2 regions of the Variovorax sp. UC74_104 genome follow, and region 2 is predicted to be linked to the other one. Evidence: predicted binding sites of a transcription regulator. Region 2 holds the regulator's gene; the other holds the start of a gene.
The links. The regulator FliA, encoded in region 2, starts transcription of late flagellar genes. The targets are predictions, from matches to a motif close to CTAAAGTTTNNNNNNNNNNNGCCGNTA.
Positions count from the first base shown of each region.

Region 1: ACHMXA_RS28130 (FlxA-like family protein) is a predicted target of FliA. The motif match lies at 12,087-12,113, and genes of this name have one in related genera.

Region 1 is NZ_CP171978.1:5,966,024-5,980,977, forward strand. It holds partial or broken gene accC (acetyl-CoA carboxylase biotin carboxylase subunit) at 1-1,224, opposite strand, end outside; gene ACHMXA_RS28075 (acetyl-CoA carboxylase biotin carboxyl carrier protein) at 1,238-1,675, opposite strand; gene nac (nitrogen assimilation transcriptional regulator NAC) at 1,809-2,747, opposite strand; gene ACHMXA_RS28085 (aspartate transaminase) at 2,891-4,129, shown strand; gene ACHMXA_RS28090 (RraA family protein) at 4,155-4,826, shown strand; gene ACHMXA_RS28095 (LysR family transcriptional regulator) at 4,940-5,875, opposite strand; gene ACHMXA_RS28100 (dihydrodipicolinate synthase family protein) at 5,992-6,930, shown strand; partial or broken gene ACHMXA_RS28105 (Bug family tripartite tricarboxylate transporter substrate binding protein) at 6,982-7,952, shown strand; gene ACHMXA_RS28110 (SDR family NAD(P)-dependent oxidoreductase) at 7,942-8,652, shown strand; gene ACHMXA_RS28115 (mandelate racemase/muconate lactonizing enzyme family protein) at 8,692-9,858, shown strand; gene ACHMXA_RS28120 (tripartite tricarboxylate transporter substrate-binding protein) at 9,982-10,968, opposite strand; gene ACHMXA_RS28125 (MarR family winged helix-turn-helix transcriptional regulator) at 11,159-11,707, shown strand; gene ACHMXA_RS28130 (FlxA-like family protein) at 11,709-12,053, opposite strand; gene ACHMXA_RS28135 (universal stress protein) at 12,200-12,646, shown strand; gene arr (NAD(+)--rifampin ADP-ribosyltransferase) at 12,667-13,062, opposite strand; gene ACHMXA_RS28145 (oxaloacetate decarboxylase) at 13,169-14,029, opposite strand; gene prpF (2-methylaconitate cis-trans isomerase PrpF) at 14,046-14,954, opposite strand, start outside.
Region 2 is NZ_CP171978.1:5,641,627-5,656,580, forward strand. It holds gene ACHMXA_RS26410 (SMP-30/gluconolactonase/LRE family protein) at 1-150, shown strand, start outside; partial or broken gene ACHMXA_RS26415 (L-idonate 5-dehydrogenase) at 160-1,240, opposite strand; partial or broken gene ACHMXA_RS26420 (2-hydroxyacid dehydrogenase) at 1,277-2,234, opposite strand; gene ACHMXA_RS26425 (SDR family oxidoreductase) at 2,401-3,162, shown strand; gene ACHMXA_RS26430 (NAD(P)-binding domain-containing protein) at 3,208-3,507, shown strand; gene ACHMXA_RS26435 (NAD(P)-dependent oxidoreductase) at 3,513-4,112, shown strand; gene ACHMXA_RS26440 (hypothetical protein) at 4,163-4,504, shown strand; gene ACHMXA_RS26445 (glycoside hydrolase family 15 protein) at 4,467-6,404, opposite strand; gene ACHMXA_RS26450 (RNA polymerase sigma factor FliA) at 6,507-7,241, opposite strand; gene ACHMXA_RS26455 (flagellar biosynthesis protein FlhG) at 7,265-8,065, opposite strand; gene flhF (flagellar biosynthesis protein FlhF) at 8,076-10,601, opposite strand; gene flhA (flagellar biosynthesis protein FlhA) at 10,623-12,725, opposite strand; gene flhB (flagellar biosynthesis protein FlhB) at 12,722-13,879, opposite strand; gene cheZ (protein phosphatase CheZ) at 14,012-14,659, opposite strand; gene cheY (chemotaxis response regulator CheY) at 14,661-14,954, opposite strand, start outside.

The DNA of each region.
Region 1 (14,954 bases), 320 kb from region 2:
CGGCCAGCGCCAGGCGCATGCGGTCGAGCGCGTCGTCGCGGCTCGCGCCATGCACGACGAGCTTGGCGATCATCGAGTCGTAGTACGGCGGCACGCGGTAGCCCGCGCCCGCATGCGAATCGACGCGCACGCCGAACCCGCCGGGCATCTGCCAGCCCGTGATGCGGCCCGGCGCCGGCGCGAAGGTGTCGGGGTTCTCTGCATTGATGCGGCACTCGATCGCATGGCCCTGGCAGCGCACGTCGGCCTGCGCGATCGACAGGCGCTCGCCGCGCGCCATGCGCAGCTGCTGCTGCACGATGTCGATTCCGGCGGTCATCTCGGTCACGGGATGCTCCACCTGCAGGCGCGTGTTCATCTCGATGAAATAGAAGGCGCCCTTCTCGTAGAGGAACTCGAAGGTGCCGACGCCGCAGTAGCCGATCTGCCTGCACGCGGCCGCGCAGCGCTCGCCCACTTCGGCCAGCAGCGCCTCGTCGATGCCGGGCGCGGCGCTTCCTCGATCACCTTCTGGTGGCGCCGCTGCAGCGAGCAGTCGCGGCTGCCCAGCCACACGGCGTTGCCGTGGCCGTCGGCCAGCACCTGGATCTCGACATGGCGCGGGTGCAGCAGGAACTTCTCGATGTAGACCTCGGGGTTGCCGAAGGCCTGTCGCGCCTCCTCGCGCGTGAGTGCGATGGCGTCGGGCAGCGCGGCCTCGTCGTGCACCACGCGCATGCCGCGACCGCCTCCGCCGCCCGCGGCCTTGACGATGACGGGAAAGCCGATCCCGCGCGCCAGCGCCTGCACGGCGGCGGCATCGTCCGGCAGCGCCTCGTCGGGGCCTGGCACGCAGGGCACGCCGGCCTTGCGCATCGCGCGCTTGGCCGAGACCTTGTCGCCCATGGTGCGGATGCATGCGGCGCTGGGGCCGATGAAGACCAGCCCGGCTTCTTCGCAGCGCTGCGCGAAGCCCGCGTTCTCCGAAAGGAAGCCGTAGCCGGGATGGATCGCCTGCGCGCCGCTTACCTCGGCGGCGAAGAGGATGGCGGCCTGGTCGAGGTAGCTCAGGCCCGGCGCGGCGGGGCCGATGCACAGCGCCTGGTCGGCCTGCGCGACGTACATCGCGTCGCGGTCGGCCTCGGAGTGCACGGCCACGGTACGCAGGCCGAGCCCGCGGCAGGCGCGCTGGATGCGCAGCGCGATCTCGCCGCGGTTGGCGATGAGGACGGTGTCGAACGGCATGGCGGGCGCCTCCTCATGCGAAGCGGAACAGCGGCTGCCCCGCTTCCACTTCCTGGCCCGACCGCACGAGCACCTGCCGCACGGCGCCTGCGCGGTCGGCGCGGACCTCGTTGAACATCTTCATCGCCTCGATCACGCACAGCATCTGGCCGGCTTCCACGGCCTGCCCTTGCTGCACGAAAGGCGGTTCGCCCGGCGCCGGCTGCAGGTGCACCACGCCGTGCAGAGGTGCGAAGCACTCGTCGCCGGCAGGCGCCACTGCTGCAGCCGGCTGCGCAACCGCTTCGGGCCGCGCACTGCGGACGGCGCCCGGCCTGCGCGCGGAGGGCGCGGCGCCCAGCGCCGCCAGCTTCACCAGCCGCAGCGTGCTGCCGTTCTCGCTGAATTCCAGTTCCGCCAGGTCCGATGCGGCCAAAGCGTCGATGAGCGTCTTGATCTGTTCCTGCTTCATGCCGGGGCTTCGATGGCCGACGCGTTCCGCGAACGCGTGACGGCATGCATGAAAGGTAGCGGGCCCCGGGCTCGAAGCCAAAGACGGATTGGCTGTGCCGGGATAAGGGCGCCTTATGACGCCCGTTCCGGCTTCACGGTAGCGCAGCGATCTCGGGCTCGGGCGTCGACGCGACGGTATTGGCCAGGTCGGCCACGAGCTCGAGCAGGATGTCCTTCACCGCCTGCGCCGGCTCCGACAGCGGCAGGTGGTCGGACTGGCAAAGCGCCAGCGGCGCCTCGATGACCGGGTCGACGATGGGGAACTGCCACGCGCCGCAACTCGCCACCACCTCGCGCGCCATCGACGCCGGCAGGATGGTCGCGCCCAGCCCGTCGGCAATGGCCGCCGTGAGGGTGAAGGCCGATTCGATCTCCGCCACCACGCGCGGCGCCATGCCCGCGCGCACGAAGGCCGCGTCCACCAGCTTGCGCACCACGTTGTAGGGGCGCGGCAGGAAGAGTTCGATGTCGCGCAGGTCGGCCAGCTTCACCGGCTGCGAGGGCGCGGGCATCGACGCGGGCCCGACCAGGAAGAGCGGCTCCTTCAGCAGCGGCAGGAAGCTCAGCCCGTGGATGGCCTTGTCGCCATACAGCACGGCCAGGTCCATGCGGCCGTTCATGATGAGCTCGCTCAGCGTGGTGCCGTAGTTCTCGTTCAGATAGAGCAGGATGCCCGGGTGCCGCGCACGCACGGTGCGCAGCAGCGGCAGCGAGAGCGCCGACGCCGCCGTGCCCGGCGCGAGCCCCACCGACACCTGGCCCGAGAGCCCCTCGCCGGCGGCTTCCATGTCGACGCGTGCCTGCTCGCACTGGCGCAGGATGATCTGCGCATGGCGGTACAGCACCTTGCCGGCTTCTGTGGGCGTCACGCCGCGCTTGGTGCGCACCAGCAGCTGCTGGCGCACTTCGCCCTCGAGCGTGGCCAGCTGCTGGCTCAGCGCGGGCTGGGCGATGAAAAGAACCTCGGCCGCCTGCGTGAGGCTTCCGATGTCCACGATCTTCACGAAATATTTGAGGCGTCGCAGGTTCACACCTTGTCCCCAAGCAAAAGCCAAGCCTAGCACCGGCCCCGCGCGGCGGATATGGGTGCTCACCATGAGCCATAAGCTGCGCCTATACGACCAGTGCAATCTCGTCTTGGCCTCGCGGGATCGATGTGCGTACCGTTCGGTCCATGCAAGCCACTACCTCCAGCGCCGACTCCAACGTTGCCTCCCGCATTGCCGCCCGCGTGCGGCGCATCAAGCCCTCGCCCAGCACCTCGGCGGCCGACCGCGCCAACGAGCTGCGCAGGCAGGGCAAGTCGATCGTGAACCTCGTGGTGGGCGAGCCCGACTTCGACACGCCGGCCCACATCCGCCAGGCCGCGGCCGCGGCCATCGAGCGCGGCGCCACGCGCTACACGCTGATGGCCGGCACGGTGGAGCTGCGCGAAGCCATCGTCGCCAAGCTGCAGCGGGAGAACGGGCTGAGCTACGCGATGAACGAGATCATCGCCACCAGCGGCGCGAAGAGCGCCATCTACAACGCCTTCGCGGTCACGCTGGAGCCGGGCGACGAGGTGATCATCCCGGCGCCCTACTGGGTGTCGTATCCCGACATGGTGCTGGCCTGCGAGGGCACGCCCGTCACCGTGGCCTGCCCCGAGGCCAACGGCTTCAAGCTGACGCCCGCGCAGCTCGAGGCGGCCATCACGCCGCGCACGCGCTGGCTGCTGATCAACTCGCCGAGCAACCCCACCGGCGCGAGCTACACCGCCGCCGAATACCGCGCGCTGGCCGAGGTGCTGCAACGCCATCCGCAGGTGATGGTGATGACCGACGAGATCTACGAGCACATCCGCTTCGGCAGCGAGCCGCTGCCGCACATCCTGGCGGTGGCGCCGTCGCTGCGCGACCGTACGCTGATCGTGAACGGCGTGTCCAAGACCTATGCGATGACGGGCTGGCGCATCGGCTACGCGGCCGGGCCGGTGGACCTGATCAAGGCGCTGGACACGCTGCTTTCGCAATCCACGGGCAACTGCTGCTCGGTGAGCCAGGCGGCGGCCGCCGCCGCGCTGAACGGCGACCAGCGCTTCGTGGCCGAGAGCGTGGCCGTCTACCGGCAGCGGCGCGACCGCACCCTTGCGCTCGTCAACGAGATTCCCGGCCTGAGCTGTGCCACGCCGCCCGGCGCCTTCTACCTGTACATCGACTGCGGCGGGCTCATCGGCAAGACCACGCCCGAAGGCAAGCGGCTGCAGGAAGACGGCGACGTGGTGATGTACCTGCTCGAAAGCGAAGGTGTCGCGGTAGTGGCGGGCACGGCCTACGGACTCTCTCCCTACTTCCGGCTTTCCATTGCCACATCGCTCGAGACGCTGGAAGAAGGCTGCCGACGCATCGCGCGCGCCGTGGCCGCGCTGCGCTGAAGACTTAAAGACCAGGACGCATCCCATGCCCTACAAAGCCATCCGCAAGAACCCCTCGGCCCCGCAGGCGGCGCCGCACATCATCGCCGCGCTGCACGACATCCCGGTGGCCGCGCTCAGCGACAACATGCACCGCAACATCGGCAGCGTAGGCCTGCAGCCCTACCACCGCCCCGGCCACAAGACCATGGCGGGCACGGCCGTCACCGTGAAGACGCGCGGCGGCGACAATCTCACGCCCATGCGCGCCTTCGAGTTCTGCCGGCCCGGCGACGTGCTGGTGATCGACGCGGACGGCGACGTCGCCAACGCCGTCATCGGCGGCATCCTGTCGTTCTATGCCGCGACCATCGGCACCGTGGGCCTGGTGCTCGACGGCGCCATCCGCGACGTGGCCGAGATCCGCGAGCGCGACTACCCGGTGTACGCGCGCGGCGTGAACCATCGCGGCCCCTACAAGGACGGCCCCGGCGAGATCAACGTGCCGGTGTCGGTGGGCGGCATGATCGTGAACCCCGGCGACATCGTGGTGGGCGACCAGGACGGCCTGATGGCCTTCTCGCCCGACGAGGCCGAGTTGCTGATCGAGAAGGCCCGCGCGCACCTGGAGACGGAGGCGCGCACCATCCAGGCGATGAAGGAAGGCCGGTGGGACCGCAGCTTCCTCGATGCGCTGGAAGCGCGCTGCGCGAACTAGACACCCCCAGGCTTCGCGCACTTCGTGTCGCTGCGCCAACCCCCTCACCGGGGGCGACACCTGCGGCCCGGCGAAGCCGGTTCCGGCGGTGTCCCACGAACAAGCCGTGCCAGTCAGGCGACCGAGGAGCTTTCGCTGACCAGCCCCCACAACGCCTCCGCCACCGGCGCCATCTGCGCCTGCTGGCGGTACAGGCGTATGTCCACCGGCACGCGCCAGCCGCCCGCGCCGGCATCGACCAGCGCACCACCGCGCAGGTCGTCGGCCACCAGGCTCATCGGCAGCCATGCGAGGCCTCGGCCTTCGAGTGCCATGGTGCGCAGCAGCGCGGCATGGTGGGCGGTGAAGACGACCGAAAGCGACGCGCCGAAGTCCTTGCCGAACTCGCTGTCCTGCATCGCCCGCATGATCCGGCCGAGCCCCGAGGCTTCGCTGTAGGCGAGCACGGAGGGCGAGCGGCCCTCGCCCAGCGCATGCTGCGGCGCGCCCCTCGCGTCAGGTGCGCTCACGGGCACGAGCACGTCCTCGCTCAGCCGCAGCACCGGGTACTGCGCCTCGTCGAGCCGGCCCGGCGCATCGGCATGGCCGTGGCACAGCACGAACTGCACGCGGCGCTGCAGCATCAGGTCTTCGCAGGCGTAGGAGCTGTCGGAGATGGTCTGTATCGGCCCCATGCTCAGCCGCGATTCGACGCTCGCCAGCCAGCGCGGAAAGAAGGTCAGCGAGAGCACGTGCGTGGCCGCGAAGCTCAGGCTGGCCGCGGCCAGGTCGTGCGCGGCGCGAGCCTTGATGCGCGCGGCCTCCAGGCCCGCGAGCACTTCCTGCAGCAGCGGCTGGAAGCGCTTTCCCGCGGCGGTGAGCGCGGTGGGGTGCGCGCTGCGGTCGAACAGGTCGACGCCCACCCATTCCTCCAGCGAGCGGATGTGGCGGCTGAAGGCGGGCTGTGCGATGGAGCGCGCCTGCGCGGCGCGCGAGAAGTTGCCGGTCTCGGCAAGGGCCAGGAAGTCTTCCAGCCATTCGAGGTCGAGCGGTCGGTTGCCGGGGCCCATGCGCTGCGCGATCGGTCGGGTTGAATAGTTGTATGCGATTCGAGTATTGGACGGCCCGCACCCCGCCGGCAAAAGATGCACCCATTCCTGCACCTTGAACCACACGGAGACACAGCATGCCTTCCATCGCGAATTATCGCGGGATCATTCCCGCCATTTCCTGCCCCTTCACGGCCGACCACCGCATCGACGAACCCGCCCTGCGCAAGCTGGCCTCGTGGCTGGCGGGCCATGACGGCGTGGTGGCGATCATGACCAACGGCCACACTGGCGAGGTGTTCTCGCTCACGCCGTCGGAGCGCGCCGAGGTGACGCGCATCGTCGCCGACGAGCTGCGCGGCCGCATGCCGGTGATCTCGTCGATCGTCTGCGAAGGCCTGGCCGAGGCCGCCGAGCACGCCCGCGCCGCGCAGGCCGCCGGCGCGGTGGCGCTGGACGTGATGCCGCCGCACCACTGGCTGCGCTTCGGCTTCACGCCCGGCCACGCGCTGCAGTACTTCGATGCCATCCACCGCGCCGCGCCCGAGCTGGACCTGGTCTGCCACGTGTACCCGGCCTGGACGCGCGCCTCGTACTCGTCGCAGCTGCTGGCCGAGCTGGCGCGCCTGCCCTACCTGCAGGCCTTCAAGGTGGGCCAGCGCGACATGAACAAGTACGCCCGCGACATCCAGGCGATCCGCGAGGCCGATGCCTCCAAGGCCATCCTCACCTGCCACGACGAGTACCTGCTGGCCTCGATGGTGCAGGGCGTGGACGGCGCGCTGGTCGGCTTCGCGACCTTCATTCCGCAACTCATCATCGACCTGTGGAACGCGGTGAAGGCTGGCGACCTGAAGAAGGCGATGGCGGTGCAGGCGCTCATCACGCCGCTGAAGGACGCGGTGTACGGCGGCGGCGAACCCACCGGCGAGGCCCATGCGCGCATGAAGGGCGGCATGTACCTGGCCGGCGTGCTGGAGAACGCCACCGTGCGCCCGCCCACCGAGGCGCCGAACGCGCGCGAGATGGACGCGCTGCGCGCCGCCGTCGAGCAGGCCGGCCTGTCGAAGCGCTGACCGCCGGGGGCCGCCGCGCCCCCGCCAAAAGAACACAAGGAGACAAGAGACATGCAACGCAAGCACTTCCTTCGCGCCACGCTGGCCGCTCTCGCGCTGGCCGCCGCATCGACTACCGGCTTCGCCCAGAACTGGCCCGTCCGGCCGGTGCGCATGGTGATTCCCTTCCCGCCCGGCGGCACGCTCGACACCATCGGCCGGCTGCTGGCGCAGAAGCTCGGCGAGCAGACGGGCCAGACCTTCATCGTGGAGAACCGCCCGGGCGGCAACGGCGTGATCGGCGCCGACGTGGTGTCGAAGGCGCCGGCCGACGGCTACACGCTGCTGTTCAACGCATCGACCTTCACGACCGCGCCGATGACCATGAAGTCGGTGCCCTACGAGGTGGTGAAGGACTTCACGCCGGTGGCGCTGGTGGCCAAGGCCCCACTGTCGGTGGCGGTCAACAAGAACCTGCCGGTGAACGACGTGAAGTCGCTCATCGCCTACGCCAAGGCGCACCCCGGCAAGATGACCTTCGCAGTGGGCTCGATCGGCTCGGCCGGGCACCTGTCGACCGAGCTGCTCAAGCGCGCGGGCGGCGGGCTCGACTACCTGATCGTGCCGTACAAGGGCACGGCGCCGGCCTTCCAGGACCTGATCGGCGGGCAGATCGACGGCTTCATCGACCCGATCCTCGGCTCGCTGCAGTACCACAAGAGCGGCATGCTGAAGGTGATCGCCGTGACCTCGGCCACGCGCGCCAGCAGCCTGCCGAACGTGCCCACGGTGGGCAGAGCATCCCGGGCTACGAGTTCTACAGCTGGTACGGCCTGTGGGGCCCGGCGAAGCTGCCGGCCGCCATCACGCAGCGGCTGAATGCGGAGGTCAACAAGGCGCTGGGCACCGACATGCGCGAGACGCTGGGCGCGCAGGGCCTGCTGCTGACGCCGGGCAGCGTCGAGGACTTCGCGAAGTTCCAGGCCGAGGACATGGCGCGCTCGAAGAAGATCATCACCGAGGGCAACATCCATGTCGAATGAGCTCGCCGCAGCGCCCCATGCGGTGGTGACGGGCAGCAGCGGCGGCATCGGCCGCGCCATTGCCGCGCACCTGCTGCAATCGGGCTGGCGCGTGAGCGGGCTGGACCTGGCCGCGCCCACGCTGGCTTCCCACGCGGGCTTCACGCACGTGGCGGTCGACCTGAGCGATGCCGGCGCCATCGCGCGCACGGCCGCGACGCTGCACGACGCCAGCGCGCTGGTGCACGCGGCCGGCGTGCTGCGCGTCGGCCCGCTGGGCGAACTCGATCACGCGGGCGGCGAGCTGATGTGGCGCCTGCACGTGGATGCGGCCACGCGCCTGGCCGACGCGCTCGTGCCCGCGATGGCGGCGCGCGGGCATGGCCGCGTGGTGTTCGTCGGCAGCCGCGTCGCGCAGGGCCTGCCGGGGCGCGGCCAGTACGCCGCGACCAAGGCCGCGCTGATCGCGCTCGCGCGAAGCTGGGCCGCGGAAGTGGCGGCGCGCGGCGTGACCGTGAACGTGGTGTCGCCCGGCGCAACGCAGACCTCGATGCTGCAGGACCCGGCCCGCGCGGGCAGCGCGCCGCGCCTGCCGCCCATCGGCCGCCTGATCCAGCCCGAGGAGATCGCCGCGCTCACCGGCTTTCTTCTTTCGCCATCGGCGGCGGCCATCACCGGGCAGGACATCCCGATCTGCGGCGGCTCCTCGCTGCACCTCTGACCCTCTTTCGCTTCCCTTCTTTCCACCCGGAACCCGACCATGAAAATCGTCAACATCCTCGAATCCACCCGCCCCATCAAGTCGGACATCCGCAACGCCTACATCGACTTCTCGAAGATGACGCTGAGCCTCGTCGCGGTGGTCACCGACGTGATCCGCGACGGCAGGCCCGTCGTCGGCTACGGCTTCAATTCCAACGGCCGCTACGGCCAGGGCGGGCTGATCCGCGAGCGCTTCCTGCCGCGCCTGCTGGAGGCCGAGCCGGCCTCGCTGCTCGACGAGACCGGCGACAACCTCGATCCGCACAGGATCTGGGCCCGCATGATGATCAACGAGAAGCCCGGCGGCCACGGCGAGCGCTCGGTGGCCGTCGGCACCATCGACATGGCCGTGTGGGACGCCACCGCCAAGATCGCGGGCAAGCCGCTCTACCAGCTGCTGGCCGAGCGCTACGGCACCGGCAAGCCGGACCCGCGCGTGTTCGTCTATGCGGCCGGCGGCTACTACTACCCCGGCAAGGGCCTCGAAGGCCTGCAGCGCGAGATGACCAGCTACCTGGAGCGCGGCTATTCGGTGGTCAAGATGAAGATCGGCGGAGCCACGCTGGCCGAAGACTGCGAGCGCATCGAGTCGGTGCTGAAGATCCTCGGCCCCGGCCAGCAGCTCGCGGTGGACGCCAACGGCCGCTTCGACCTGCCCACCGCCATCGACTACGGCCGCGCGCTCTCGCAATACCCGCTCTTCTGGTACGAGGAAGCCGGCGACCCGCTCGACTACGAACTGCAGGCCAAGCTCGGCGAGGTGTACGCCGGCCCGATGGCCACGGGCGAGAACCTGTTCTCCATGCAGGACGCGCGCAACCTCATCCGCCACGGCGGCATGCGCCCCGACCGCGACTGGCTGCAGTTCGACTGCGCGCTGAGCTACGGCCTCGTCGAATACCTGCGCACGCTCGACATGCTCAAGGAGAACGGCTGGTCGCCCTCGCGCTGCATTCCGCACGGCGGCCACCAGATGTCCCTGGCCATCGCCGCCGGCCTCGGCCTCGGCGGCAACGAGAGCTACCCCGACCTCTTCCAGCCCTACGGCGGCTTCCCCGACGGCGTGAAAGTCGACAACGGCTACGTCACCCTGCCGCCGCTGCCCGGCATCGGCTTCGAAGGCAAGGCCGACCTGATCGCAGAGATGCGCGCCCTCGCGGCCTGAGCGATCCCTGCCTTTTCGCGGGACGCCGCGGAACCGGCTTTGCCGGGCCGCAGGCGTCGCCCCCCGGCGAGGGGGGTTGGCGAAGCGACACGAAGTGCGCGAAGCCTGGGGGGAGTACCAGGTTCAAGGATGAAAACCGGAGCGGCGCACCACGGGCTCCCACTGCGCACGGTAGGTCTTCAGCATCTGCGTCGTTTCCGCCGCATTGCTCGCCACCGGCGTGATGAAGAGCGACTCGGCGACCTTGTGCAGGCTCGGGTCCTTCATCACGTCGCGGATCGAGTTGGCCAGCAGCTGCACCTTGGCGGGCGGCATGGCGGACGGCGCGAAGAAGGTGTTCCAGCCGTCGGCGTCGATCTTCATGCCGGCCTCGCTGAAGGTCGGGATGTTGGGCGCGAAGCCCGCGCGTTTCTTGCCGGACGTAGCCAGGATGCGGATCTTGCCGGCCACGTGCTGCGGATAGAGCGAATCGAGCGTGTCGATGGCAATCGGCAGGCTGCCGTTGACGAGGTCGGCCGCCAGCGGCGCGGAGCCGCCATAGCCCTTGATCTGCGGCTGCACGCTCAGCGCGTCGCCCACCATCAGGCCGAAGAAGTGCGGCAGGCTGCCGGTGGCGGGCACGCCGAAGACGGCCTCCTCGGGGTGCGCCCACAGGCGGCCCACCAGGAACATCGCGCGGTCGAGCTGGAGCTTGCTGCCCACGGCCAGCGCGAAGTCGTAGCTGCTGACCTGGGAGACGGGCACGAAGTCCTTGTCGGGGTCGTAGCCGGCGTCCTTGATGACCAGCGGCGCGACCACCATCACGGCAGGGTTGCCGAGCATCAGCACGTTCTGGCCGGCGGGCGCGCGCTTGACTTCCTTGGCCGCGAGGCGGCCGCCCTCGCCGGGACGGTTCTCCACGCTCACCTGCACGCCCAGCTTCGGCGTGAGCCGCTCGGCGATCAGCCGTGCGATGCGGTCGGTGCTGCCGCCGGGCGCGTAGCCGACCACGAGGGTGAGCGGACCGCCGTCCAGCGCGGCGGGCGCCTGGGCGTGGGCCAGGGGCGCGCAAGCGGCGAGGGCCATGCCCCCTGCCATGATGAGCTTGCGCCTGGAAAGAAATGCGGGCATCGGGGATCTCCTGCGGACATTGGTCGTGAACGGGAATGCGCGGGTTTCACGGCGAAAATCGCGCGTCAAGACTGTTTCCGCTCGTTCAAATTTGTTACTGGTTTATACGTATGGGCAAACAGTTGATCTAATCAATCAACTGCCCGCCGAGGCGGGCGAACCACACTCACCGCGCCTTTCCGCCACCCGTATGCAACAAGTTTTTCCCGACGCAGAAGCCTTGCGCGCGCCCCATTCCCTGGACGACCTGCTGCTCTATCGCATGACCCGCGCCGTTCGCGCGGGCAGCGGCATGGCCACCCGGCTGGTCGAGGGCGGCTTCGGCATCACGCGCCGCGAGTGGGGAATGATCGCCACGCTCGCGCAGGAGGGCGAGATGACCTCGTCGGCCCTCGCCGCGCTGCTGCACCTGGACCGGGTGCGCACCTCGCGCGGGCTGCGCAGCCTGGTCGAGAAGAAGCTGGTGCACCGGCGCCAGAACGCGGAGGACCGGCGCGAAGTGCACGTGCGGCTGAGCGCCTCGGGCCAGCAGCTGTTCGGCCGACTCTTCCCGCGCATCGCGGGGCTGAACACCGAGCTGCTGGGCGGCATCTCGCCCGAGGACCTGGACGCCTTCCTGCGCTGCCTGCAGCACCTGGAGCAGCGCGGCGAACAGCTTCTCGCGCAAGGGATGGTGGCGGAGAAGGCCGACCGGCGATCCGGGGGCACGCGGCACCGGTGGCCGGAGCGCGGCGGCTGACTCAGGCCTGCACGTCCACGTTGCCGCCGATCAGGCCGCCGCGGCTGCCGCCGGTGCGCGGCGCGGCGGTGGCGCTTTCCTCCATCGACGCCATGGCGCTCTTCTGGAGGGCGCCCATGCGCAGCGCGTTCATCTGCTGCTGCAGCATGGCGAGCTGGACCGCCAGCGCCTCGAGCTGCTGCTGGATCAGCTTGCGCGCCTCGCCCTCGGGCGTTTTGAGCAGCAGGCCCTGCGTTTCCTCGATCTGCTTCTGCGTCGCCGTGATCTGACGCTGGATCTTCGCGATCTCGGCGTTCGCGTCGGCCCCGCTCCTCGCGCTGCCGGCCGCACCGATGGCATTCACCATTTCGATCCTCCTTGGTCGTGTTCGAACAGGGGTTATCGGCATCCGGCGCGAAAAATGAAGGGTAGCCGCCCGCCTTGCATGACCGCGTTCGCGAACTAGACTGAAGCATGAGGGCACCCGCGGTGCCGGGGGCCAAGGAGCCTGCCATGTACAAGCGTGTTCTTGTGGCAACCGACGGCTCGGCGCTGTCGGAGCAAGCGGTCAAGGCCGCCATCGACCTGGCCCTTCTGACCAACGCGGACCTCGTGGGCGTCACCGTCGCGCACATCGAGCCGGTCGGCTACTTCGAGGGCTCGATGATGCTGAGCCAGCGCGACATCCAGGAATCGCAGGCGCACACCGACCGGGCAGCGCAGCAGCTGGTCGACAAGGTGGCCGCCACCGCACTCGCCAGGGGCGTGCGCAGCGCGCAGGCCATCGTCATGCGCTCGAACCAGGTGGCCGAGGCCATCATCACCACCGCGAAGAACCAGCAGTGCGACCTGATCGTGATGGCCTCGCACGGGCGGCGCAGCCTGGCGCGCCTGCTGATGGGCAGCGAGACGCTGCACGTGCTGACGCACTCGCACATTCCCGTGCTGGTGCTGCGCTGACGGGAGGCCGCAGGAGGGAGTCAGTTGATGATCTCTCCCATGCCGACGCGCACGCGCTCCCTGAGCTGGCGGATGTACTCCTCGTCGAAGGGTTCCCAGGTCTCCAGCTCGCCGACGATCCGCAGCGGCTCCCGGCTTCGGTACGAGCGCGTGGGATTGCCCGGGAACTTCTTGTCGGTGACGTTGGGGTCGTCCTCGTAGGCGCCCGTGGGTTCGACGATGTAGACGCGGCAACGGCCCTCGCCCTTCGCCATTTCTGCAGCCAGCCCGGCGCCCTTGGGCCAGGCGGTGAAGTAGATGTGGTTCATGACGACGCGGCCGTCGTAGTTCGACCTGAAACCGGCCGTGAGCAGGTCTCCCGGCTGAAGATCCGCGCGCGTGCCGTGGAAGAAGGGTCCTGCGTCCGGGATTGCCATCGCGGGTTGTTCCTCTGCGGAAAGGAAAAGCCGTGGAGTCTACTCGTGCCGTTCGTCGCGGACGCCGTCCGGAAAGCAGGCCCGCGCACCCCGGCGCCCGTCTCCGTCAGGTGTACCGCTTCTCCAGCGCATCCCACTCGGGCTTGCCCACCAGCCGCTGCCGCTCCGCAAAGGGCGTGACCAGCCCGCTGGACTCCTGCACTTCCTTCTCGTCGCGCAGCACCGTCAGCGCCTTCTGCATGCCCGCCACCGCGCCTTGCAGCGCGGCGTTGGCATACAGGACGATGCCGTAGCCCAGCTCGCCGAGTTCGGTGGCGTTGAAGATCGGCGTCCTGCCGCCGATCACCATGTTCATGAGCTGCGGCCTGTCCAGGCGCTTCGGCAAGGCCCGCACCTCTTCCTCCTTCGTCACGGCCTCGACGAAAAGAATGTCTGCGCCGGCCTCGGCGAACTTCTGCGCACGCTCGACCGCGGCCTCGAAGCCGTGGACGGCGGCCGCGTCGGTGCGGGCCATGATCAGCAGGTCCTGGTCCTGGCGGGCGTCGACGGCCGCCTTGATCTTGCTCACGGCCTCCTCGGTGGAGATCACCTCCTTGCCCGAGAAATGGCCGCAGCGCTTGGGCGCCACTTGGTCCTCGAACTGGATGCAGTCGGCGCCGGCGCGCTCCAGCGTGCGCACCGTGTGGCGCACGTTCAGCGCATTGCCGAAGCCGGTGTCGGCATCGACGAGCAGCGGCACCGAGACCGCGTCGCGGATGCGCGCGGTGTGGTCTGCTATTTCCGTGAGCCCCATGAAGCCCTGGTCGGGCATGCCGAACCACATGTTGGTGACGCCCGCGCCGGTGATGTAGATCGCCTTGAAGCCCAGGTCTTCGATGACCCTGGCGGACAAGGCGTTGAAGGCACCGGGAACGATCAGGCCGCGGCGGGCCTGCGCGAGGGACTTGAGTTGCTTGCGGGTGGACATTCGGAAAACACTCCAATCAGAAACTGTCGCCGGGCACGCGCACCCAGCCTTCCATCAGCACACGGGCGCTGCGGCTCATCAAAGCCTTCGTCACCACCCATTCGCCGCCGCTCCTGCGGGCCTCGGCGCCGACGCGCAGCGTGCCCGAGGGATGGCCGAAGCGCACCGCCGCGCGTTCGCCGCCGCCGGCTGCGAGATTGACCAGCGTACCCGGAATGGCCGCCGCCGTGCCTATGGCCACCGCGGCCGTGCCCATCATGGCGTGGTGCAGCTTGCCCATCGACAGCGCACGCACGAGCAGGTCGACCTCCGCCGCGCGCACGGCCTTGCCGCTGGAAGCCGTGTAGTCCTTCGGCGGCGCGACGAAGGCCACCTTGGGCGTGTGCTGGCGGGTGGCCGCTTCGGCGATGCTCTCGATGAGGCCCATCTTCAGCGCGCCATGCGCGCGGATCGCCTCGAACATCGCGAGCGCCCTGGCGTCGCCGTTGATGGCGTCCTGCAGCTCGGTGCCGGTGTAGCCGATGGCTTGCGCTTCCACGAAGACGGTCGGGATGCCCGCGTTGATCATCGTCGCGCGCAGCGTGCCGACGCCGGGCACCTCGAGCTCGTCGACGAGGTTGCCGGTGGGGAACATCGCCCCGCCCGCGCCCTCCTCTTCGGCCGCCGGGTCCATGAATTCGAGCTGTACCTCCGCGGCCGCGAAGGTCACGCCGTCGAGTTCGAAGCCACCGGTCTCCTGCACCGCGCCATTGCTCATCGGCACCTGCGCGACGATGGTCTTGCCGATGTTGGCCTGCCAGATGCGCACCACCGCCACGCCGTCGCGCGGCACGCGCGCGGCATCGACCAGGCCGTTGGAAATGGCGAAGGGGCCGACAGCCGCCGAGAGGTTGCCGCAGTTGCCGCTCCAGTCGACGAAGGGCTG
Region 2 (14,954 bases):
GTGGTGCTGCGCGGCCCGGTGGGAGCCTCGACGACGAACATCGCGTTCGGCGGGCCGGACAGGTCCACGCTGTTCGTCACCGATTCGACGCACGGCAATGTGCTGAAGGCCGAGCTCGACGCGCCGGGCACCCTGCTGCACCGGGGCTGAGCCCGATGCTCAGGCGGCGACGGCCTCCGCCTGCGCCGCATCTCCTGCAAAGTCAATCAGCACCTTCATCGCCTTGCGCCTGTCGCTCGCCAGCTCGAAGGCCTGGCGCGCCTGCAGCATCGGGAAGGTGTGCGACACCACCGGGGAGAGGTCGACGCGCCCTTCGTTGATGAGCTTCACCGCCAGCGCGAACTCGGCATGAAAGCGGAACGAGCCGCAGATGCTGAGCTCCTTCGCCACCACCATGTTCTGCGGAATGCTCACGTCGCCGCCCAGGCCCAACTGCACGACCACGCCGCGCGGACGCATCACCTCCAGGCCGTCGCGCAGCGCGCGCTCGTTGCCGGAGCATTCGAGCATCACGTCGAAGGTGCCTTTATCGGCCGAGTAGCGCGAGACCCAGTCCTTGTCCTGCGCGACGTTGATGGCGTTGTCGGCCCCCATGGCGCGTGCGATGGCCAGCGGCTCGTCGACCACGTCGGTGGCGGTAATCTCGGCCGCGCCGTCGCGCGCGCGCCGCCGCGATGGCGAGCACGCCGATCGGCCCGCAGCCCGACACCAGCACGCGCTTGCCCAACAGCGGGCCGGCGCGCGAAACGCCGTGCAGCCCCACCGAGAACGGCTCTGCCAGCGCGGCCAGCCGCAGCGGCACGTGGTCGGCCACCTTCACGCATTGCGTGGCCTCGCACAGCAGCATGTTGCGGAACGCGCCCTGCACGTGCGGCGTGCGCATCGCGCTGCCGTAGAAGCGCATGTCGAGGCACTGGTTGGGCAGGCCCTCCAGGCAGAACTTGCAGGCGCCGCAGGGGCGGCTCGGGTTGACGGCCACCTTGTCGCCGATGCGCACGTTCTCGACGCCGGGCGCCACCGCCACCACGGTGCCGGCCACCTCGTGGCCCAGCACCATCGGTTCCTTGATGCGCACGGTGCCGAAGCCGCCGTTGTGGAAGTAATGCAGGTCGGAGCCGCAGATGCCGCCCATTCCGACCTTCACCAGCACCTGGCCGGGGCCGATCTCGCCGGCATCCTGTTCGTCCAGACGCAGGTCGTCGGGGGCGTGGATCACGAGGCACATGCAACGCAGGCGCATGGTTCTTTTCCTTCTCTCTCTGTCAGGTGTCAGGTGTCAGGCGACGGGGGTGATCAGGGGCAGGCCCGCGAAATCGGGCCTCGAGGTTGCGGCGCACCAGCTCGCCCATGGCGCGGCGCGTCTGTTCGGTGCCGCTGCCGTGGTGCGGCGTGAGCACCACGTTGTCGAGCGCGGCGAAGCGCGGGTCGATGCCCGGCTCGTTGAGGAACACGTCGAGCGCCGCACCGGCGATCGCGCGCGTCTCCAGTGCCTGCAGCAGCGCGCCTTCGTCCACCGTGGTGCCGCGCGACACGTTCACGAGCCAGCCCTTGGGCCCCAGCGCGCGCAGCACCTCGGCATTCACGATGCCGCGCGTGGCATCGCCGCCGGGCAGGATGACGATGAGCACGTCGCACCATTCGGCCATCGCGGCCAGGCTGGCGAAGTGACGGTGCGGGCTCTCCGCCTTCGGCGTGCGGCTGAAGTAGCCCACCTCGACGTCGAAGCCCGAGAGCCGCCGCGCGATGGTGCTGCCGATGCGGCCGAAGCCCGCGATGCCGACGCGCTGTCCGAAGACGCGCGTGGCCAGCGGCATGGCGGCATTGGCCCATGCGCCGCTTCGCACGAAGGCGTCGCCCGCCGGAATGCGGCGCTGCGCCGCGAGCATGAGGCCCACGGCGAGATCGGCCACGTCGCCGTTGAGCACGTCGGGCGTGTTGGTCACGCGGACGCCCCGCGCGCGGCAGGCGGCGAGGTCGATGGCGTCGGTGCCCACGCCGTAGCAGGCGACCAGTTCCAGCCTGGGCAGCGCCGCGATGAGCTCGGCGCTCGCGCCAAGTTCGCCGCGCGTGGCGATCGCGCGGATCTCCTGCGCGTGCGCGGCAATGAAGGCCTGGCGGTCGGGTGCCTCCCACAGGCGGTGCAGGGTGTAGGACTCGCGCATCGGCGCCATGTCCCACTCGGGGTAGGCGCCCATCATCAGCACATGCGGGGAAGCGGCGGCGGTAGCGGTCAAGCGGGTGTCTCCTGCTGGGGGCAGCGGTCCGAGTCAATTGATACCGGTAACTTTAATCGATGCGCCCCTGCAAAGCCAGCGAAGGTTTTACCCATTGACGAAATCAAAAGATACCGGTAACTTTCTTCGCCAGTCACGCCCCTCACCCAGGACCCAGGAACTCCCCTTGAAACTGTTCGACCTCTCCGGGCGCACCGCCCTCGTCACCGGCTCCAGCAAGGGCATCGGCTTCGCGCTGGCTGGCGCGCTGGGCAACGCGGGCGCCCGCGTCGTGCTCAATGCGCGCGATGCCGCCGCGCTCACCGCAGCCCGCGACGCCCTGCGCGCCCGGGGCATCGCGGCCGAAGCCGCGGCCTTCGACGTCACCGACGCCGCCGCGGTGGAAGCCGGCGTGGCCTCCATCGAAGCCGGCATCGGCCCCATCCACATCCTCGTGAACAACGCCGGCATGCAGCATCGCGGGCCCTTCGCCGAATTTCCGGTCGACGCCTGGCACAAGATCACCACCACCAACATCGACAGCGTGTTCCTGGTGGGCCGCGCCGTCGCGCAGCGCATGATCGAGCGCAAGCGTGGCAAGATCATCAACGTGTGCTCGGTGCAGAGCGAACTGGGCCGCCCGGGCATCGCGCCCTATGCGGCCACCAAGGGCGCGGTGAAGATGCTCACCAAGGGCATGGCGATCGACCTCGGCAAGCACGGCATCCAGGTCAACGGCCTGGGCCCGGGCTACTTCAAGACCGAGCTCACGCAGGCACTGGTGGCCGACGAGGCCTTCACCGCATGGCTCTCGGGCCGCACGCCCGCGGGCCGCTGGGGCGACGTGGAAGAACTGGGCGGCGCGGCCATCTTCCTGGCCTCGGACGCATCGAGCTTCGTCAACGGCCACATCCTGTATGTGGACGGCGGTATCACCGCGAGCCTGTAACACCGTGCCGCGGGCCCAAACCGGCCATCCCGTGAAGGCCTTCGCATGACGAAGACGACCGCCCCGACGACGCGCGTGGCCGTGATCGGCGTCGGCATCATGGGCTCGGCCATTTCGCGCCGGCTGCTCGAATGCGGCCACCGCGTGAGCGTGTTCGACCTCGACGCCGCCAAGGTGGCGGCGCTGGCGGAACACGGCGCGACGGCCGCAGCCACGGCACGCGAGGCGGCGGCCGCGAGCGACTTCGTCATCACCAGCCTCAACTCGGCCGCGGTGGTGGAGCGCGCCATCTTCGGCGACGACGGCATCGCCGCCGCCATGCCCGCGGACCGCAGCGGCTGCTGATCGACATGTCGTCCATCGACCCTCCTTCCACGCGCCGGCTCGCGCAGTCGCTGCGCGAGCGCACGGGCATGGGCTTCGTCGATGCGCCGCTTTCCGGCGGCGCGCCCAAGGCGCTGCTGGGCCAGCTCACGGTGATGGCCGGCGGCAGTGCCGAAGACGTGCAGCGCGCACGCGCGGTGATGGACAGCCTGTGCGCCAACTACACCCACATGGGCGCGAGCGGCGCGGGCCAGACGACAAAGCTGGTCAACCAGCTGCTGTGCGCCATCGGCTTCCAGGCCGTGGCGGAAGCGGTGCGGCTGGCCGAGGCCGGCGGCGTCGATGCGTCGAAGCTGCCCGCCGCGCTGTCCGGCGGACGCGCCGACAGCCAGATCCTGCGCGAATTCGGCCCCAGGATGGCCGCGCGCGACTACACGCCCACCGGCCGCATCGACAACATGCTCAAGGACCTCGAGGCGGTGCAGGCCTTCTCGCAGGGCCAGCGCCTGCCGCTGCCGCTGGCGGGCGCTGTCTCGGAGCTGCATCGCGCCTTCGTCGCGGCCGGACTCGGCGCGCGGGACACGGCCGAGATGATGCGGCAGTTCAGCGGCTACGAGCGCGGCTGAACCGCTCTCGCCTCCTCATCACGCGAACACACACAGGAAAGAGAGAACCCATGTTCATCCGCTGCGCATTCTTCAGGGGCCGGGTCAAGGCCGACATGGAAGAAGCCTTCGACCGCCACGTGCACGACAGGCTGGTGCCGCTGTGGACCCGCTTTCCCGGCGCGCTCGAAGTGCGCGTGCTGCGCCAGCTCGAAAGCGACGTGAGCGACCCCGAGCTGGCGATGGTGCTGTCGATCCGCTACGCAAGCCGCGAGGACATCGCCCGCGCGCTCGAATCGCCGGTGCGCCACGAAAGCCGCGAGGTCTCGAAGAAGCTCTTCGAGATGTTCGACGGCACGGTCTTCCACACCGTGTTCAGCGCCGAGGAGTTCGCGCTCGCGAACGCTTCCTGACGGGCGCCTTCGGCGCCTCTTCTCTCTTCCTTTTCTCCTTCTGCTTCCGCACCGACGCCTTGCCGTCGAGGTCCGCCAGCTCCCAGATCCCGCCGGCCGCCGACACCAGCGCGTGCGCGCTGTTGATCAGCCCGATGTGCGAGAAGGCCTGCGGAAAATTGCCCAGCTGCCGGCGCGCCACCGGGTCGTATTCCTCCGCGTAGAGCCCCAGGTCGTTGGCCAGCGCCAGCAGCCGCTTGAACAGCGCCCGCGCCTTGCGCAGCCTGCCCATGGCGACATACACGTTCGCCAGCCAGAAGCTGCACGCGAGGAACGCGCCCTCCCCGCCGCCGAGCCCGTCCACGCCCTTCTCGGTGCGGTAGCGGTACACCAGGCCGTTGAAGATCAGCTCCTTCTCGATGCGCGCGATGGTGCCCTGCACGCGCGGGTCGTGGATCGGCAGGAAGCCGATCAGCGGCATCCACAGCAGCGCGGCGTCCACCGTGTCGGCGCCGTAGTAATGCATGAACGAATTGGACGCGGCGTCGTAGCCGCGAGCGCAGATCTCGGCATGGATCTCGTCGCGCACCTCCCGCCAGCGCGCGACCGGGCCTTCGAGGCCGAACTCGGTGGCGCTCGCGATGACCCGGTCGAAGGCCAGCCAGCACATGACCTTTGAGTGCACGAAGTGGCGCGGCTCGCCGCGCACTTCCCACAGGCCGCAATCGGGCTCCCGCCACAGCTCCATCAGCTGCTTCGCGATGGCGCGCTCCAGCGGCCAGAGCTTTTCCATGTCCGCCAGCCCGGCCTTGCGCGCCGCATGGAAGGCCGCGATGACGGAGCCGTAGACGTCGAGCTGCCGCTGCCCGTGCGCGCCGTTGCCGATGCGCACCGGACGGCTGCCTTCGTAGCCTGCGAGCCAGCCGAGCTCGAGCTCGGTCAGCGAGCGTTCGCCGTGCAGGCCGTACATCACCTGCAGCTCCTCGGGCGAGCCGCCCACCGCGCGCATCAGCCACCAGCGCCAGGCGCTGGCCTCCTCCACGTAGCCCGAGCCGATCAGCGCGTAGAGCGTGAGCGCCGCGTCGCGCAGCCAGCAGAAGCGGTAGTCCCAGTTGCGCTCGCCGCCGGGCAGCTCGGGCAGCGAGGCGCTGGGCGCGGCGACGATGCCGCCGGTGGGTTCGTAGGTGAGCGCCTTGAGCGTGAGCAGCGAGCGCATCACGGGCTCGCGGAACTCGCCGTGGTAGCCGCAGCGTTCGGTCCATGCGCTCCATTCGGCGACGGTGCGCGCCAGCAACGAATTGGCGTCGCGCGTCACCGGCGGCTTCAGGTGCGAGGGAAACCAGTCGAGGCTGAAGGCGATGGACTGGCCCGCCGACACGGTGAAGTCGGCGAAGCTCGCGAAGTTCTCGTTGGTCAGCGGCACGCCGGAGCTGATGCGCACGGAGTCGGGCCCGGCGGTGGCGAACACCGCGCCGTCGCGCCGGTCCATCCACGGGCACCACTCGCCGTAGTTGAAGCGGATGCGGAACTCGGTGTGCATGGCCACCGTGCCGCGCACGCCCCGCACGATGCGCACCACCTCGTGCGTGCCGTCGAGCGCGGGACGGGGCATGAAGTCGGTGACGACGGCGGTTCCGCCGGGCACGCGGATGGTCGTCTCCAGCACCACCGTGCCCGGCAGGTAGCGCCGCGTGACGCGCGCCTTGGGGTCGGTCGCGCGCATCGACCAGTGGCCGTTGCGCTCGTCGCCGAGCAGGCTGGCGAACATCGCCGCGGAATCGAAGCGCGGCAGGCACAGCCACTCGATGTCGCCGCCGCGATGCACCAGCGCCGCGCTGTGGGTCGAGCCGATGAGCGCGTAGTCGCCGATGGGGCGGTCGCCGTGCAGCTTGACGGAAGGTTGCTTGGAGGTCTTTGGCAAGAGCCCGAGCTTTGCCGCCCGCGCGGGCGCGGCGCGCCAGCGCAGGGCGCGCATCGCTGCCGGACAAGGCCCAATCGGGCGGCGACTGGAGGCCGTCGCCGCCTAGAGCAAGTCCTTGAGCTTGGCGCGCAGCCTGGTGATCGCCTGGCTGTGCAGCTGGCACACGCGCGACTGGCTCACCTCGAGGATGGCGCCGATCTCGCGCAGGTTCAGCTCTTCCTCGTAGTAGAGGTTCAGCAGCAGCTGGTCGCGTTCGGGCAGCGCCGAGATGGCGTCCACCAGCTGGTGGCGGAAGCCGCTTTCCAGCAGCTGCTCCAGCGGGTCGTCGCTGCTGCGGCGGTCCTTGCGCGCGTCCTGCGAATGGCTGTCGAGGAAGGCGTTGTCCGCGTCGTCCTTGGAGAAGTCTTCCACGTACAGCAGCTGGCAGCCCTGGATCTCCTGCAGCAGCGACTGGTAGGCCTCGATGTCCATCTTCAGCTCCTTGGCGATCTCCCCTTCGGTGGGAGAACGCCCGAGCTTGTGGCCCAGCGCCTGTATGGCCTTCTCGATGCCGCGCGCCGACTGGCGCAGGCCGCGCGAGCCCCAGTCGGCGGCGCGCAGCTCGTCGAGCATGGCGCCGCGGATGCGCTGGCTGACGAAGGTCTCGAACTGCGCGCCCCGGTTGTCCTGGTAGCGGCTGGAGGCGTCCAGCAGGCCGAGCATGCCGGCCTGGATCAGGTCGTCCAGCTCCACGCTGGCGGGCAGCTTGGCCATCATCTGCAGCGCGATGCGGCGCACCAGCGGCTGGTGCTGCGCCAGCAGGTGAGATTTATCGATGGTTCCCTGTGCGGTGTACACGTCGGTCCGTCCTTCCCCGGGGCTCAGGCCGCGGCCTGCTGAAGCTCTGCCGCGCGCCACGGCCAGCCGTCCATCTCGCCGGCAATGCGCCGCAGGTCGACGGCCGCATGGCTCGCGGGAAAGGCCTCGGCGATGGTCTTCTTCAGCCGCCAGGCATCGGCGACCAGCGGATCGAAGCGCACCCAGCCGGCAGGCTGCAGCGACAGCGCGAGATAGCGGCTGCCGGCGTGGGCGAGGTTGTTCATGATCTGGCGCGCGGCCTGCGCGTCGACCACGCCGTTGACCAGGAAGCGCATCTGGCTCATGCCGTGCGCGCGCTGCAGGTGCTTGATGCCCGCATAGGCCGAGGTGACCGACGCGGGATGCGGCTGCAGCACCACCAGCAGGTCGTCCGCGCCCTGCGCGAGCGCCGACAGCCGGCCCTCGCGGTCGAAGGCCGCATCGACGATGACGAAGCCGTCGTACCAGAACCTGCGCGGATCGCCGCCGGCGCCACGCACCGCGCCGGGCGGTGCCGGCAGCACGTGCACGCCGCAGGCCGCGCGCGCCTCGGCGCCGTCGAGCGTCAGGCGCCCGCCGGCCACGTCGGCCAGGCTGCCGAGCGGATCGATGTCCCAGACCTCGCATGCCGAGCCTTCGGCCGGACAGTGTTCGTCGAGCAGCAGCACGTTGCGGCCCTGCCCCGCCAGCGCCACCGCGAGGTTCATCGCGATGGTGGTGCCGCCCGCGCCCTGCCCCATGCCGGCCACCGCGACCACGCGCGCCTGCGTCGGCGCGAGCAGGCGTCGCAGGCCGTCCGCCTGATCCGCAACCAGCTTGTTCATTGCGCCACCCTCAATCCTGCTTCTCCAGCTTCTGCGGCTGCGCGGACTCGCGCGGCGCCTGCACGGGCGCCGTCGACTCAGTGCCCAGCGCATCGAGCAGCAGGAAGAGCTTGCCCACGCCCGCATACAGCGCGCTGCCGCTCATGGCGCGGCCGTTGCGCGCCGGACGGCCCATCAGCTGGCCCAGCAGCGCGCGCGCACGGTCGGCCCATTCGCCCTCGGCCTGCAGCAGCCGCCACACGGTGGTGCTCATCTGGCCGGCGATCAGAAGCCGTTTCATGATGTCCGGATCGCCCAGCTCGCCGATGCCGCCCACGAGCTGCACGCCGTCGCGCAGCAGGCGGAAGCAGGGCTCGGCGTCCACCGCCCAGCCCAGCCACTGCGCGAGCTGGCGCGCGGAAACCTCGGGGCCGATGTTCGAAAGCGCGTGCACCTGCGCCAGCACGTTGCCGGTGCGCGCATCCACCACGCGCGTGGCAACGCAGCGCAGCGCCGGCATCTCGTCGCGCGCGATGCCCGCGGCCATGGCGGCCGCGTTGAAGCGCAGCACCACGTCGGCCTGCGACTCGGCGAGCAGCGCGGCCTTGCCGCGGAAGCGCACGGGACGCGCTTCGCCGAACTCGAAGTCCATGCGCGCCAGCGTGTCGGGCGCGCCGGTGCGCATGTCGATCACTGCGGTGGAACCCGGCGCGCGCGCCAGCCAGCGCTGGCCCGCGGCCTGCCACTGCACCATCGCCTCGATGCCGGGCAGCCGCGTCAGCAGATGGACCATCGGGCGATGGCCGAAGTCCTGCTGGCGCAGCCAGGGCACCTGGCGTGCGCCAGGCTTGCGTGCGGCGTCCTTGGCGCCGCGCGTGGCCGCCGTCGAGAGCCACTGGTTGGGCGCCGCCAGCGGCAGGCCCGTGCGGTCCGACAGCAGCAGGCTGCCGTGGCATTCGTAGGCGTCCCCGCCCTCGTTCGACCGAAGCCCGACCTGCCCGCACAGCGCGAGCACATGGGTTTCGCAGGCGGCGGCCACTTCGCCGCGCGCGTGCACCAGCAGGTCCTGCAGCACGGCCTTCTGGCCCGCCCGCTCGTCGGTGGCCTGGCGCCACAGCGAACGTGCGCGCTCGAAGCCGATCTGCGCGCCGGCCAGCGCGCTCGCGGTGGTGGCGAGCTCCTGCGCGTCGTGCGCCATGGCGCGGATCAGGTTCTGGTACTTCAGGCGCAGCAGGTCGGTCTCGCCCTGCGCCTTCTGCACCGCCTGCTGCGAGGCGGCGCCAGAAGCGGCGTCTTCCTGCAGGTCGCCCTCGGCGGGCACGAACAGCGGGCTGTGCTGGCGCGGCTGGAACACGCTGTCCACCAGCTGCGCGCGGTCGGCCTGCATCAGGTTCTCGGGCACTTTCTGGCCGCTGGAGATGTAGTGCACCGGCAGGCGGTGACGGATCACGGTGTCGATCAGCGCGCCCGGGTGCGTGGCCTCGTCCACCTTGGTGAAGATGCAGCCGGCCAGTTCGTTGCCGTGGCGGTAGGCGTGCACCACCTCGTTGAGCGTGTCGCCGTGGCTGGTGGCGTTGAGCAGCAGCAGCTTCTTCACAGGACGCGGGCTCTGGCCCAGCATGGCGATCTGCTCCGGCACGGCGCGGTCGCGCTGGCTCATGCCGACGGTGTCGATCAGCACCATGTGCTTCTCGCGCAGGTCCTGCAGCACCAGGTGCAGGTCGGCGGCGTCCTTCACCGCGTACACCGGCACGTTGAGGATCTGGCCGTAGATGCGCAGCTGCTCGTAGGCGCCGATGCGGTAGCTGTCGGTGGTCACCAGCGCGAGCTTGTCGGCGCCGAAGCGCATCACGCAGCGCGCGGCCAGCTTGGCGGTAGTGGTGGTCTTGCCCACGCCGGTCGGGCCCATCAGCGCATAGACGCCGCCCGCGGCGAACAGCGCGTCCTCGTCCTCATGCACGGGCACGGCGCGGATCAGCTCCGAGCGCACGTAGGCCATGCCCTCGGCGTAGGTGCGGCCGGTGGGCAGCTTCTCGAGCATGGCCTTCGAAAGACGCGCGCTGAAGCCGGCGCCCAGCAGCGTGCGCAGCAGGCGGCCGCGCACCGGGTCGCGGCGCTGCCTGTCGTTCCACACCACGCTGGCAAGCTGCTCCTCGATCATGCCGCGCATGGAGTGCAGCTCTTCGAGCACGGTGTCGGCCGGCGCGGCGGCGGGCGCATGGACCTGCACGGGTGCCTGTGCAGGCAGCGGTGCTTGCATCGAGGCGACCGGCGCCGGGGCCGGAACAGGAACTGGAACCGTCGGCAAGGGAGCGGGCGCCACGCGGGCGACCGGCGCCGCAACGGGCATCGAAGGCACCGCGGCAGCCACGGGCTTCGCAGGCGCGCTGCCCTGAAGCACGCCCTGCACCTCGCCCTCGACCATGGCGACGATCTCCACGCCCTCGGCGGTCGCGCGATGCGTGAGCACGATGGCGTCGGCGCCCAGCGCCTCCCTCACCAGTCGCAGGGCTTCGCGGCTGGTGGCCGCTACGAATTTGCGCGCGGTGGTGCGCACGTCTGTCTGTTGGGGGGGAATTCAACCTCGTCCTCCGATGGCGGTGGTGACCTTGATGGTTCGGGAATCAGGAATCTCTGCGTGCGACAGCACCTTGAGCTGCGGCAGGCTGCGCCGCAGGAAGCGCGACAGCAGCACCCGCAGCGAGTGCTGCACGACCAGCACGGGCGCGAGGCCCATCTGCTCCTGGCGGGTGATGGCGGCCTGTGCCTGGCGCAGCAGGTTGTCGGCGATGCCGGGCTCGATGCCGCTGCTGTTGCCCAGGGCCTGCTGCAGCACGCCGTCGAGCGAGCCGTCCAGGCCGATGACCTGCATCTCCGTGTCGCCCGGGAACAGCTGCTGCGTGATCGCGCGGCCCAGCGCCAGGCGCGTTAGCGTGGTGAGCTCGGTCGGGTCCTTGACGGTCGGCGCGTACTCGGCCATCACGTCGAGGATGGTGCGCATGTCGCGGATCGGCACTTCCTCGTCGAGCAGGTTCTGCAGCACCTTGTGCAGCGTGCTGAGCGACAGCACCTTGGGCACCAGGTCTTCCGTGAGCTTGGGCGCGGTCTTGGCGATCTGGTCGAGCAGCTGCTGCACTTCCTGGCGGCCCAGCAGCTCGGCGGCATGCGTCTGTATCAGGTGGTTCAGGTGCGTGGCCATCACCGTGCAGGCATCGACCACCGTGTAGCCGTACACCTGCGCCTGCTGGCGCAGGCTCGCGTCGATCCAGGTCGCGGCGAGGCCGAAGGCCGGGTCGCGCGTGGGCGTGCCGGGCAGCGAGCCCGTCACCTGGCCGGGGTTGATGGCCATCCACTGGTTGGGGAAGGCTTCGCCGCGCCCGATCTCCACGTCCTTCAGGGTGATGACGTAGGTGTTGGGCTTGATCTCCAGGTTGTCGCGGATGTGCACCACCGGCACCAGGAAGCCCACTTCCTGCGCGATCTTCTTGCGGATGCTCTTGATGCGGCCCAGCAGTTCGCCCTGCTGCGACTGGTCCACCAGCGGAATGAGCCGGTAGCCGACCTGCATGCCCAGCGGATCGACCATGGCCACGTCGTCCCACGTGGCCTCGGCCGTCTCGGCGGAAGACGCGGCGATGTTCGCGGCCTGAGCGGCCGCGGCTTCCTGCGCAGCCTGCTGCTTCGGCTTGCGCTGCAGCAGCCCGCGGCCCAGCCACACCAGCCCGCCCGCGATCAGCAGGAAGGCCAGGTTCGGCATGCCGGGGATCATGCCCAGCAGGCCGACGATGCCGGCCGTGAGAAACAGCACCTGCGGGTTGGAGAAGAGCTGGCCCGTGAGCTGGCTGCCCACGTCCTCGTCGGTGGTCACGCGCGAGACGATCACGCCGGCGGCGGTGGAGATCACCAGCGCCGGGATCTGCGCCACCAGGCCGTCGCCGATGGCCAGCAGCGTGTAGGTCTTGCCCGCGGTGGAAAAGTCCAGCCCGTGCTGCACCATGCCCACCACCAGCCCGCCGATGATGTTGATCACCATGATGAGCAGGCCCGCAATGGCGTCGCCGCGCACGAACTTGCTGGCACCGTCCATCGAGCCGTAGAAGTCGGCTTCCTGCGCCACCTCGGTGCGGCGCTTGCGGGCCACGTCCTCGCCGATCAGGCCGGCGTTGAGGTCGGCGTCGATGGCCATCTGCTTGCCCGGCATCGCGTCGAGCATGAAGCGCGCGCCCACCTCCGCGATGCGGCCCGCGCCCTTGGTGATCACCATGAAGTTGATGAGCACGAGGATGATGAACACCATCACGCCCACGGCGAAGTTGCCGCCCACCAGGAAGTGCCCGAAGGCCTCGATCACCTTGCCCGCCGCGTCGGGACCGGTGTGGCCGTTCATCAGCACCACGCGCGTGGAGGCCACGTTCAGCGACAGGCGCAGCAGCGTGGAGAACAGCAGCACGGCCGGGAAGGCGGCGAAGTCCAGCGCCTTCATCGTGTACATGCTCACCAGCAGCACCATCACCGACATCGCGATGTTGAAGGTGAACAGCAGGTCGAGCAGGAACGGCGGCAGCGGCAGCACCATCATGCTCAGGATGAGGATGATGAGGATCGGCCCGGCCAGCCCCTTGAGCTGCGAGCCCGGGAAGAAGCGCGCGGGCAGGCGCATCAGGTTTGTCATCGCGTTCATGCGGCTTGCTCTGCCGCATCGGCGGCGTTGTATTGAAGGTCTGCGGGAACCGGAAGGTCGGTGGGCGCGCGCGGCGCTTCGCCGCCTTCGGCCTTCCAGCGCCTGAGCTGGTAGACCCAGGCCAGCACCTCGGCCACCGCGGTGTAGAGGCCGGCGGGAATCTCGTCGCCCAGCTTCGTGTGCCTGTAGAGGGAGCGCGCGAGCGGCGGCGCCTCCAGGATCGCCACCTTGTTCTCCTTGGCCAGCTCGCGGATGCGCGCGGCCACGAGCTCGGTGCCCTTGGCCACCACGCGCGGCGCGCGCATGCCGCCTTCCTGGTACTTGAGCGCCACGGCGAAGTGCGTGGGGTTGGTCAGCACGATGTCGGCCTTGGGCACCTCGGACATCATCCGGCGGCGCGCCATCTGCTGCTGCTGGCGGCGGATCGCGGCCTTGATGTGCGGGTCGCCCTCGCTCTCCTTGTGCTCCTGGCGCACGTCCTCGCGCGACATGCGCAGCTTGCGGTAGTAGCTCCAGAGCTGGAAGGGCACGTCGATCAGCGCCACCAGGAAGAGCGTGGCGGCGATCAGCGCGCAATGCTTGGCCACCAGCACCATCGCGTGCGGCAGCGCGTACTGCGCGGGCTGGGCCATCAGCGCCATCAGCGCCTCGATGTCGCGCGACACCACCCACCACGCCACGCCGCCGATGAGCGCCGACTTGGCCAGCGCCTTCACCAGTTCCGCCAGCGCCTGCGCGGAGAACATGCGGCCGATGCCGGCCAGCGGATTGAGCTTGCCGAAATTCGGTGCGGCCGACTTGGTGGAGAACAGCCAGCCGCCGAGCAGCATCGGCGCGAGCACCGCCGCGACGACCATCATCGCGAACAGCGGACCGACCGCCGTCATCGCCTGCAGCGACATCAGCCCGGTCTGGGCCAGCATGTGGGAGGGATCGAAGGCGCTCGCGCGGTCGAACTGGAGGCCGCGGCGCAGCGCGCCGCTCATGCTCGTGCCCAGGGACTGCGCCGTGAACCACAGGCCGGCGCATGCCGTGCCCAGCATGACGAAGGTGGTGAGCTCGCGCGAACGGGCTACGTTGCCTTCCTCGCGCGCCTTTTCCAGGCGCCGCTCGGAGGCGGGTTCCGTTTTCTCGAGATCGCTTTCCTCAGCCATTCATGCTCCGAACCGGCACTGGCGCAATGCGCCTTGCCCATGGCCAAATTATTGGATTCGGCCCCTCGGAACAATCTGCCGATCAGGGGCCTGATACCCCTGCAGTTCGGACAATAGAAGCGACCTCCGGAATCAGAAGCCGAGGCTCTCCAGCAGGTCGTCGACCTGCGCCTGGTCGGTCACGGCATCGGGGTTGCCGGGCTTGATCTGCGGGCCGTTCTGCAAGCTCTGCACGGCCTCGTGGCGCTTCTCGGGCGCCGAGTTGTCGATCAGCACCTGCAGCAGCTGCGTCTCGACGTCGTTGACCACTTCCATCATCTTCTTGATGACCTGGCCCGTCAGGTCCTGGAAGTCCTGCGCCATCAGGATCTCCATGAGCTGCGTGTTGATCGCGCTCGCGCGCTCGGGCACGCCGTCGAGGTAGCCGCGCGTGTCGAGCACCAGCTCGCGCGCATGGTCGAGCTCGATGGGGTTCTTGAACCATTCGTCCCAGCGCTTGCTCAGGCCCTTGGCATCGGTGGCCAGCGCTTCCTGCAGCGGCTGCGCCACGTCGATGGCGTTGAGCGCGCGGTGCGCCGCGCGTTCGGTGGTCTCGGCCACGTAGCTCAGGCGGTCGCGCGCATCCGGAATGGCCTGCGCGGCCCTGGCCACCTGCTTGTCGAGGCCCAGCTCGCGCAGGCCGTCGCGCAGCTGGCGCGTGAGCTGGCCGATGCGGCCCAGCAGTTCCTCGGTGGTGTTGGCGGGTTCAGCGACCACGGCGGCGGCAGTGTTCTGGCTCATGTCACGCGGCCTCCTTGGCCAGCTTCTCGAAGATCTTGGTGATCTTTTCCTCGAGCGTCGCGGCGGTGAAGGGCTTCACCACGTAGCCGTTGGCGCCGGCCTGCGCCGCGGCAACGATGTTCTCCTTCTTGGCCTCGGCCGTGACCATCAGCACCGGCAGCTTCTTGAGCTCGGGGTCGGCGCGGATGGTCTGCAGCATGGTCAGGCCGTCCATGTTGGGCATGTTCCAGTCCGACACCACGAAGCCGAAGTTGCCGCCGCGCAGCTTCTCGATGCCGGCGGCGCCGTCCTCGGC